Regions from separate parts of the Streptosporangium sp. G12 genome, predicted to be linked through region 2. Evidence: riboswitches for the same ligand, from Rfam matches in the RefSeq annotation. Region 2 holds a riboswitch; each other region holds the start of a gene.
What was found. Region 2 has a riboswitch for cobalamin ahead of ACVCAG_RS06600 (ribonucleoside-diphosphate reductase subunit alpha). Riboswitches for the same ligand answer to the same signal wherever they lie in the genome.

Region 1 (3,236 bases), on a different contig from region 2:
AGGCCGGGCAGGACCACGCCACGCCATGGCGTGAGCCGGATCTCCCCGCCCGAGGCGGCGTCCGCGAGCAGCAGTGCCAGCGCGGAGGTCAGCCGCCCCAGCGGGATCGCCACCCCGAGCGCGACCCGCGCGTCCCCGTCTCCGGTGCCGCTCGCGGGATCCGTCCCTCCTCCGGCGCCGGTTCCGCTCCTCGTCCCGTCCGTGCTCCCGAGGACCCCGACCGGCCCGAGGGTCACGACCCGCGGTCTCACCGGGTCGAAGGGTGTCGTGCCGGGAACCCCGAGGGCGGTTCGCACGCGGGCGGCGATCAGGGAGGGACCGCCGGGGAGTTCGGCGATCCGCCAGGCGGTGACGTCCCGGGTGGCCAGCTCGTCGAGGAACGCCTCGGCGGCGGCGAGCAGGGCGGTCACGGCTCCGGCCGGCGGGACGCGCAGGCCGGTGTCGGTCCCGGCGAGGATCAGCGCGGCCTCGTCCGGCCCCGTGAGCAGGATCCCGGCGTCCGCGCCCAGACCGGCCACGTCCCCCCGGCCGTCGTCGAGGGCGAACATGAACCGCCCCGGCAGGGCGGCGAGGGCGGGGCGGGCGCACAACCGCCGGTCCAGCTCGCCGATCAGCGGTGTGACGTCGGCGATGCCGCCGCCGCGCGGATAGTGCGGACGATCCGAGATACCCGTGCTGTCTGGAGTGTCCGCACCGCTCGATCTGTTCGGCCCGCTCGGCCCGGCCGGCCCGCTCGGCTCGGTGGGTCCGTCCAGTCCGGTCAGCGGGGAGGCGAGGATGTTGCGGATCCGCTCGTGCGTCGCCGAGGGCAGCAGGCCCGCCCTCGCCATCCGCGTGGCGAACCCGTCCCCCGTACCGCTGTCCGGATCCTCCGGGCCGAGGCCGCGCACCTGGACGTTCGCGCGGGAGGTCAGCTCGATGACGCCGCCGCCGTACGCCGCGGCGGCCTCGGCGAGTTCGCGCAGCTGGAAGGGGGTGAGACGGCCTCCGGGCACGCGGACGCGGGCCAGGCCGCCGTCCGCGGCGGCATGGACCTGAAGCGCACCGGGACATGCGTCGAGTCGCGATCGTCCGGAAAAGTCGGCAATGGACACTCGAAGGATGCTAACGCCAGTTTCTTGCAACGAACCGGACTGCCGTAGTGTCATCGGTGGCGACGGCAAAGGGAGGAAGCCGGTGTGAATCCGGCGCGGTCCCGCCACTGTAACCGGGGAGCGAACCCCACCCGGGCCACTGTCCGACGACGGGCGGGAAGGCCGGGGTGAGCACCGATCCGGGAGCCAGGAGACTCCAGCCGTCGCGGCCGACGACGACCCGGGGCGAGGACCCCGAGGGAGGAAGCTCCGTGCGCTCTTCGCCGTTCCCCCGCGACACCGTGGCATCGCCGTTCCCCCGCCACACCGCGCGCTTCTCACGGTTCCCCCGCCACATCGTGGCGCCGTTCCCCCGCCACGCCGTGGCGCCCCTGGGCCGTACCGCCCTTCCTCTCCCGGAGTGTGGCGCGTGATCCTCCTGCTCTCGACCTCCGACACCGACCTGCTGAGCGCTCGCGCGAGCGGCGCCGGCTACCGGCTCGGCAACCCCGCCCGGCTCGCCGCCGCAGACCTCCCGCCGTTGCTGGAGGGCGCCGACCTGGTCGTGGTACGCCTGCTGGGCGGGCGCCGCGCCTGGGAGGAGGGGCTGGACGCCCTGCTCGCCGGCCCCCGGCCCGTCGTCGTGCTCGGTGGCGAGCAGGCGCCCGACGCCGAGCTGATGGAGCTGTCCACGGTGCCCGGTGGGGTCTGCGCCGAGGCGCACGCCTACCTCGCCCACGGCGGCCCGGCCAACCTGACCGAGCTGCACCGTTTCCTGTCCGACACGCTGCTGCTCACCGGCCACGGGTTCGCCGCGCCCGAGCCCACCCCCACCTGGGGGACGCTGGAGCGCGAGGCGCGCGACCAGGACGGTCCCGTCGTCGGAGTGCTCTACTACCGGGCCCACCACGTGGCCGGCAACACGGCCTTCGTCGAGGCGCTCTGCTCGGCGATCGAGGACGCGGGCGCGCGGGCGCTGCCGGTGTACTGCGCCTCCCTGCGCACCGCCGAGCCCGGCCTGGTGGAGGTCCTGCGCGCGGTGGACGCCCTGGTGGTGACCGTGCTCGCCGCGGGCGGGACCCGCCCGGCGACCGCGTCGGCGGGCGGGGACGACGAGGCCTGGGACGTCGGCGCGCTCGCCGAGCTGGACGTGCCGATCCTGCAGGGCCTGTGCCTGACGAGCAGCCGGGCCTCCTGGGAGGAGAACGACGACGGCCTGTCCCCGCTGGACGCCGCCACCCAGGTCGCGATCCCCGAGTTCGACGGGCGGATCATCACGGTGCCGTTCTCCTTCAAGGAGATCGACGAGGACGGGCTCACCGTCTACGTGGCCGACCCCGAGCGGGCCTCGCGGGTGGCGGGCATCGCGGTGCGCCACGCCGCGCTGCGGCACATCCCGCCCGCCGAGCGGCGGCTGGTGCTGATGCTGTCGGCCTACCCCACCAAGCACGCCCGCATCGGCAACGCCGTCGGCCTGGACACCCCGGCCAGCCTGGTGCGGCTGCTGGCCGCGCTCGCGCGGCGCGGTTACGACATCGGCGCCGAGGACGAGCTGCCCGGGGTGACCGGGCAGGACGGCGACGCGCTCATCCACGCGCTGATCGCCGCGGGCGGGCAGGACCAGGACTGGCTCACCGAGGAGCAGCTCGCCGGAAACCCGGTGCGCATCGCGGCGAGCCGGTACGCCGAGTGGTACGCCACCCTCCCGGCGGACCTGCGCGCCCGGATGGAGGAACACTGGGGCCCGGCGCCCGGCGAGCTGTTCGTGGACAGGTCGCGCGACCCGGAGGGCGAGATCGTGCTGGCCGCGCTGCGCTCCGGCAACGTGGTGGTCATGGTGCAGCCGCCGCGCGGCTTCGGCGAGAACCCCATCGCGATCTACCACGACCCCGACCTGCCGCCCAGCCACCACTACCTGGCCGCCTACCGCTGGCTGGCCGACGGCTTCGGCGCGCACGCCGTGGTCCACGTGGGCAAGCACGGCAACCTGGAGTGGCTGCCCGGCAAGTCGGCGGGCCTGTCGGCCTCCTGCGGCCCGGACGCCGCGCTCGGCGACCTGCCGCTCATCTACCCGTTCCTCGTCAACGACCCCGGCGAGGGCACCCAGGCCAAGCGCCGCGCGCACGCCACCCTGGTCGACCACCTCGTCCCGCCGATGGCCCG
Region 2 (3,236 bases):
GCGATCATCAGCGAGTTGCGCAGGCCGGTCCCGGCGATCCGCTCCCTGAGCTCGGCCCACTCCGCGGACCCCGCCGCCTCGTAGTGGTCGGGGTGGAGCACCCCGGCGGCGGCCCTGGTCTCCTCGTACGACGGGTGACGGCCCCGCTCCACGGCCAGGTCGGAGGAGGTCCGGTAGGCGGCGAGCGCGATCTCCTCGGAGATCCTGGTGGACAGCTCCAGGGCGCGCGGCGAGTCGAACGGCAGCCGCAGCGTGAACAGCACGTCGGCCAGGCCCATCACGCCGAGCCCGATCGGGCGCCACTTCCGGTTGGCCGCCTCCGCCTCGGGGGTCGGGTAGAAGCCCAGGTCGATGGTGCGGTCGAGGAACCGCACGGCGGTACGGACGGTCGCGCGCAGCCGCGCCCAGTCGACGGCCTCCCCGGCGTCCGCCGACAGGTGGGCGGCGAGGTTGATCGAGCCGAGGTTGCAGACGGCGGTCTCCGCGTCGCCGGTGACCTCGAGGATCTCGGTGCAGAGGTTCGACAGGTGGATGACGTTCTGGGGCCTGGCCGTCTGGTTGGAGGTCCGGTTGGCGGCGTCCTTGAAGGTCATCCAGCCGTTGCCGGTCTGGGCGAGCGTGCGCATCATCCGCCCGTACAGGGTGCGGGCGGGGATCTGCCGGGTGAAGCGGCCCTCGGCCTCGGCGGCCCGGTAGGCGTCGTCGAACGCGGCGCCGTACAGGTCGGTGAGGTGCGGGACCTCCTTGGGATCGAACAGCGACCAGACGCCGTCGGCCTCGACCCGGCGCATGAACTCGTCGGGGATCCAGTTGGCCAGGTTCAGGTTGTGCGTGCGGCGGGCCTCCTCGCCGGTGTTGTCGCGCAGTTCCAGGAACTCCTCGACGTCGGCGTGCCAGGGCTCCAAGTAGACGCAGGCCGCGCCCTTGCGCCGGCCGCCCTGGTTGACCGCGGCCACGCTGGAGTCGAGCGTGCGCAGCCAGGGCACGATGCCGTTGGAGTGACCGTTGGTGCCGCGGATCAGCGAGCCCCGCGAGCGGACCCTGGTCCAGGCGATCCCGATGCCCCCCGCGTACTTCGACAGCCGCGCGACCTGCCCGTAGCGCTCGTAGATGGACTCCAGCTCGTCGCGGGGCGAGTCGAGCAGGAAGCACGAGGAGAGCTGGGGCCTGCGGGAGCCGGAGTTGAACAGCGTGGGCGAGCTGGGCAGGTAGGACAGGGTGGCCATGAGCGCGTACAGCTCGGCGGCCTCCTCGACGGTCTCGGACAGGCCGCAGGCCACCCGGAGGAAGAAGTGCTGCGGGCGCTCCAGGACCTTGCGGGTCCTCGGGTGGCGCAGCAGGTAGCGGTCGTAGACGGTACGCAGCCCGAAGTACTCGAACCTGGCGTCGGCCTCCGGATCGGCCAGCGCGTCCAGGACCCCGGCGTGGGCGGCCACGAACTCCGCGAGCCCGTCCTGGATCAACCCCGCCTCGTGGGTCGCGGCGATGGACTCGGAGAAGTCGCGGACGCCGTGCTCGGCGGCCTCGTCGGCGATCAGCTCGGCCAGCATCGCGGCGGCGACCCTGGAGTTCTCGGGATCGGTGATCACCCGGGCGGCCGCCTCGTCGATGGCCAGCCTGCGGTCGTCCGACGCGGTCCCCGCCGCGGTCTCCGCCAATGCCTGTGTCACGTAGTGCCCCTCGCTCGATCGGACTTCCCCGTACGGCTCCGCCGGATGGGCACGCGTCCGCGAGCGATCCCGGGCACGCCGGATCGCCTCGTTCCGCGGACCCTCCCACGAGGCCCTGGACGTTCACGTCACCGGCAGGTCTTCGGACTCACGGGCGCACCGCACACACCTACCGGCCGTCGCTTCCCAGGCATGGTTCACCCAGTGCTCGATAACGGCTTTCGTTCCCGTTCACCGCTGCGGGGCAGTCCCGGAATCTCACCGGGTTCCCTCTTGCCTCGCCCCTCGCGGGGCGAACCAGCAACGAGCAGGATCCTACATCTAGGGGCGCCGGACGCAACTACCCCAACAGGTTGTGTCGGAGGACTTCAACAGTCCGAGCTCGTGAAGCACGCCGCGAGTGCGGCCCGTCTCGGTGGAGAGCCACTGGCGGAACTCGTCGCCGCTGAGGTAGACCCGGCTCCAGCCGTGGGACGCGCACAGGGCACGCCAGCGCGGCGCGGCGTCGATCCTGTCACACAGGGCGATCGCGGCGTCCCGGTCCCCCGGGCTCATGCCCTTGGGACCCAGCAGGCCGCACCAGTCGCTGTACTCCAGGCGGACGTCGACCTCCATGAGCGTCGGCGCGTCGATCCCGTCGATCCGGCCGCCGGAGGAGACCACCAGGGGCCGCAGGCGGCCCGCGGCGATCTCGGGCCGCAGGGCGCGCGCCGATCCCAGCAGGGCCGCCACCCGGCCGACGTGGAGCGCCTCGGCGGCGTCCTCGGGGGCGAGGTATCCGGCGTACTCCAGCAGCCGGATGTCCACCCCCAGGCACTTGCCGATCATGCCGTAGAGCACGTGGTCGGAGCCGCCCTCCGACCGTCCGCCGACCGTCAGCCCCGCCGGGTCGTGCCGCAGCCGCGCGACGAAGTCCTCGAAGGTGCGCAGGCGGGAGCCGGAGGAGACCACCAGGACCGCCCAGTCGCCGACCAGGCGGGCGATGGGAGTGGCGGCGTTCACCACGGCCGTGGTGTTGGCGATCTCCGCGGCGGCCACCATCGGCATCGCGGTGACGAGCAGCCTGCCCTCGCGCGCGAAGGGTCCGCGGAAGGCGCCGAACGCGTCGCGCGGGGCGGAGCCCAGGGCTCCCGCCCGCTCGACGGCCATGGCGGTGCGCGCCAGTCCCGACTGGACCAGGACGGTCGCCAGCCTGCCCGCGATCCTGTCCCAGCCGTGGCCGTCGGCGGTCGGCTCGAGAAGGAACAGGCGCTTCACCGCCGGATCGGCGCCGCCGTCCGCACCGCACCCCGCGGCGACCACGGCCCCCGCCGCCAGTGCGAAAAACCCCCTACGGCGCATAAGCGCCCCTTCCCCCAAGAACCCCCTATACCATAGGTTACTTTCCCCTCACTTTCTGTGATGAAGTGGGGTATGCCGGAACTTCCGGTGATCCACGTTCGGGCACGGATCACCGGAAAACACTGGAAATCCGGATATCGAAGACGACCGTCTCGCGAGGGCTCAGGAAAACGCACCCCCGCCCCCGGCAGGCCGGGGACGGGGGTGCGAAGGCAGAGAGGTAGA
Region 3 (3,236 bases), on a different contig from region 2:
ACCGCCGGGTGGGTGACCGCGACGGCCCTGCCGGGGGCGCGGACGGCGAGCCAGCCGGACACCCTGGCCAGGAGCGCGGTGACCGGCTCCCCGCCGTGCGGCGCCGCGCCGGGGTCGCCGAGCCAGGAGGCGAGCGCCTCGGGTTCCGCGGCCTCGACCTCGCCGAGCGTCATCCCGCTCCAGCGGCCGTAGTCGCAGTCGGCCAGCAGCGGGTCGTGCTCGGCCCGCAGGCCGAGCGCCGCCGCCGTCTGGACGCAGCGCAGTTCGGCGGGGCAGGCCGCGGGACCCGGGCCGAGGTCCCGCGCCATCCCCTCGGCCCGGCGCAGGCCGCGTTCGTCGAGTGGTTCGTCACCCGGGAACGCGGCCCGTACCGTCGCCGAGGTGGAGGCGTGGCAGACCAGGAGCAGGCGGGTGACCCCCGAGGGGGTCGTCACACCGGGCCGCGCCTGCGGGCGGCGAAGGCGAACAGCGCGCCGACGCCGGCCCAGAAGACCACCTGGGTCCCCATGGAGGCGACCCGGAAGTCCCACAGGAGGTCGGCGGGGAAGCCCCGGGGCACCTCCGAGATCTTCGGCATGAGGATCCAGGCCGCGACGACGGGGACCAGGAAGGTGGCACCCGCCGACAGCCAGCGCACCCACGGTTCGCTCCGCGAGGCGTAGCGGTGGGCGGCGGTGCCGGCGGCGACCGCGAGGATCCCGATGACCACCGCGACCAGGTAGAGCACGGTGCGCCGGCCGATGGTCTCCGGGTCACCGACGGCCGGCGGGTTGGCGGGATATTTCATGAACGGGATGAGGACGATGGCGATGAACGCCGCGGCTGCGAGGGTGACCGCGAGCACCGGCTCCGATCGGGGTCCCGCCCGGCCGCGTACGGCCGCGTAGACGAGGGAGAACAGGCCCCCGACCGCCAGGCCGTACAGGCCGAGGGCGAGGAAGAGCCCGAAGCGCTGCCCGCCCCTGCTGACCAGGGCCTCCTCGTCGTGGGAGTGGGCCGCTGCCCCGGTGTCGTCGTGTGATCCGGCCGGGGAGGCGGCCGCGGCCGCCTCCTCCAGCGCGATGGCCTGGTCGATGCGCGGTTCGCCGACGGTGTAGGCGAAGACGGCCGCGAGCAGCCCTGCGAGCAGTCCGACGACGAGGCCCCGGACGATGAGTTTGGTGATCACCTGTGGCTCAGTGGCACGGCACGCCGAGCAGGTGACGCCCGTCGTGCATGAGTTCGTGCAGGTAGTTCCCCGCCTGTGAGATCGCTCCCTGGTCGAAGGTGACCAGGTAGGCGAGGAGCAGCAGCACCGGTACGGCGAGCAGCCAGCGGGTGAGCGAGGGCCATGGGATGGGCTGGGTGTGCGGTGCCGAGATCTGGCTCACGGCCACCTCCTCCGGGATTGACGCGTCCCTTTTCGTAGGTCGGTGGCGGCCGAGTGTGACCTGGCTTCCGGCTTCTGAGAGCCGGTTACAGTGGCGCGACCGCACCGGAGTTTCACCGGATTTCCCTCGCACCGCCACAAAACACCCGGAACGTATCCCGGTTCTCCGTCCCCCGTCAATCCGGGTGTCCGGTTTGACGGGCTCGGGCCGTCACGGGGTCCGGGCATGACGAGGGGGGAGGTGGCCAGGCCTGGCCACCTCCCCCCTCGCGGGAGTCACTGCTCGCCGGTCAGCGCCGTCACCAGCTCCGCGGCGGTACGGCAGCGGTCGAACAGCTCGCCCACGTGGGCCTTGGTGCCGCGCAGCGGCTCAAGGGTGGGGACGCGCTGCAGCGACTCACGGCCGGGGATGTCGAAGATGACCGAGTCCCAGGAGGCCGCGGCCACCGACTCGCTGTACTGGCTCAGGCAGCGGCCGCGGAAGTAGGCCCGGGTGTCGTTGGGCGGCACCTCGATGGCCCGCTGGACCTCTTCCTCGGTGACCAGGCGCTGCATGCGGCCCCGGGCGACCAGCCGGTTGTAGAGCCCCCGGTCGGGGCGGATGTCGGAGTACTGGAGGTCGACGAGCTGTAGGCGCGGGTGCGACCAGGGAAGGCCGTCACGGGTGCGGTAGCCCTCCAGGAGCTCCAGCTTGGCCACCCAGTCGAGCTCCCTGGACAGCTGCATCGGGTCCTCGGCCAGGCGGGTGAGGACCGACTCCCAGCGCTCCAGGATGTCCTTGGTGGGCTCGTCCAGGCCGTTGGCGCTGCGCTCCTCGGCGTACTTGCGGGCGAGCTCCAGGTATTCCATCTGCAACTGCACCGCGGTCAGCTTGCGGCCGTCGCGCATGGAGATCTCGTACTTGAGCGTGGGGTCGTGCGAGACCGCGCGCAGGGCCTGGACGGGGTTGTCCACGGCCAGGTCGCGGGTGAAGTAGTTGTCCTCGATCATGGCCAGGACGAGCGCGGTCGACCCCAGCTTCAGGTAGGTCGAGATCTCCGACATGTTGGCGTCGCCGATGATGACGTGCAGGCGGCGGTATTTCTCCGGGTCGGCGTGGGGCTCGTCCCGGGTGTTGATGATCGGCCTCTTGAGCGTCGTCTCCAGGCCCACCTCGACCTCGAAGAAGTCGGCCCGCTGGCTGATCTGGAAGCCCTCGCCCCGGGAGTCCTGGCCGATGCCGACCTTGCCCGCGCCGGTGACGACCTGCCGGGAGACGAAGAACGGCGTCAGGTGCCTGACGATGTCGGCGAACGAGGTGGCCCGGCGCATGAGGTAGTTCTCATGGCAGCCGTAGGAGGCGCCCTTGTTGTCGGTGTTGTTCTTGTAGAGCTGGATCGGGGCGTTGGCCGGCATCGCCGAGGCGCGGACCGCCGCGTCGTGCATCACCCGCTCGCCCGCCTTGTCCCAGATCACCGCCGCCCTGGGATTGGTGCACTCGGGCGTGGAGTATTCGGGGTGGGCGTGGTCGACGTACAGCCGGGCCCCGTTGGTGAGGATCACGTTCGCCAGGCCGAGGTCCTCGTCGGTCAGCTGGCTCTGGTCGGCCACCTCCCGCGCGAGGTCGAACCCCCGTGCGTCCCGCAGCGGGTTCTCCTCCTCGAAGTCCCATCGCGCGCGCCGAGCCCTCGCGGCCGAGGCCGCCAGATAGGCGTTCACGACCTGAGAGGAGGTCACCATCGCGTTGGCCCCCGGCTGTCCGGGCACGGAGATGCCGTACTCGGTCTCGATGCCCATCACCCGCCGTACCGTCATGCGCACCCTCTGTTCGTCAGGGACTGATTCTCTCCGTGGTATCTATTCCCGACCCTAGACCCTTCACTATGCC

Region 1: linked by a shared signal. The riboswitch ahead of cobN (cobaltochelatase subunit CobN) and the one ahead of ACVCAG_RS06600 (ribonucleoside-diphosphate reductase subunit alpha) in region 2 are both predicted to bind cobalamin.
Region 3: linked by a shared signal. The riboswitch ahead of ACVCAG_RS24070 (CbtB domain-containing protein) and the one ahead of ACVCAG_RS06600 (ribonucleoside-diphosphate reductase subunit alpha) in region 2 are both predicted to bind cobalamin.

What each region holds. Positions count from the first base shown of each region.
Region 1 covers NZ_JBRIQO010000006.1:147,346-150,581, forward strand. Annotated here, with positions in the region: gene ACVCAG_RS11465 (precorrin-3B synthase) at 1-1,094, opposite strand, end outside; cobalamin riboswitch at 1,141-1,313, shown strand; gene cobN (cobaltochelatase subunit CobN) at 1,504-3,236, shown strand, end outside.
Region 2 covers NZ_JBRIQO010000003.1:328,744-331,979, reverse strand. Annotated here, with positions in the region: gene ACVCAG_RS06600 (ribonucleoside-diphosphate reductase subunit alpha) at 1-1,670, opposite strand, end outside; cobalamin riboswitch at 1,787-1,987, opposite strand; gene ACVCAG_RS06595 (tripartite tricarboxylate transporter substrate-binding protein) at 1,992-3,011, opposite strand.
Region 3 covers NZ_JBRIQO010000016.1:30,583-33,818, forward strand. Annotated here, with positions in the region: gene ACVCAG_RS24060 (histidine phosphatase family protein) at 1-434, opposite strand, end outside; gene ACVCAG_RS24065 (CbtA family protein) at 431-1,168, opposite strand; gene ACVCAG_RS24070 (CbtB domain-containing protein) at 1,176-1,370, opposite strand; adenosylcobalamin (AdoCbl) riboswitch at 1,388-1,521, opposite strand; gene dop (depupylase/deamidase Dop) at 1,646-3,163, opposite strand.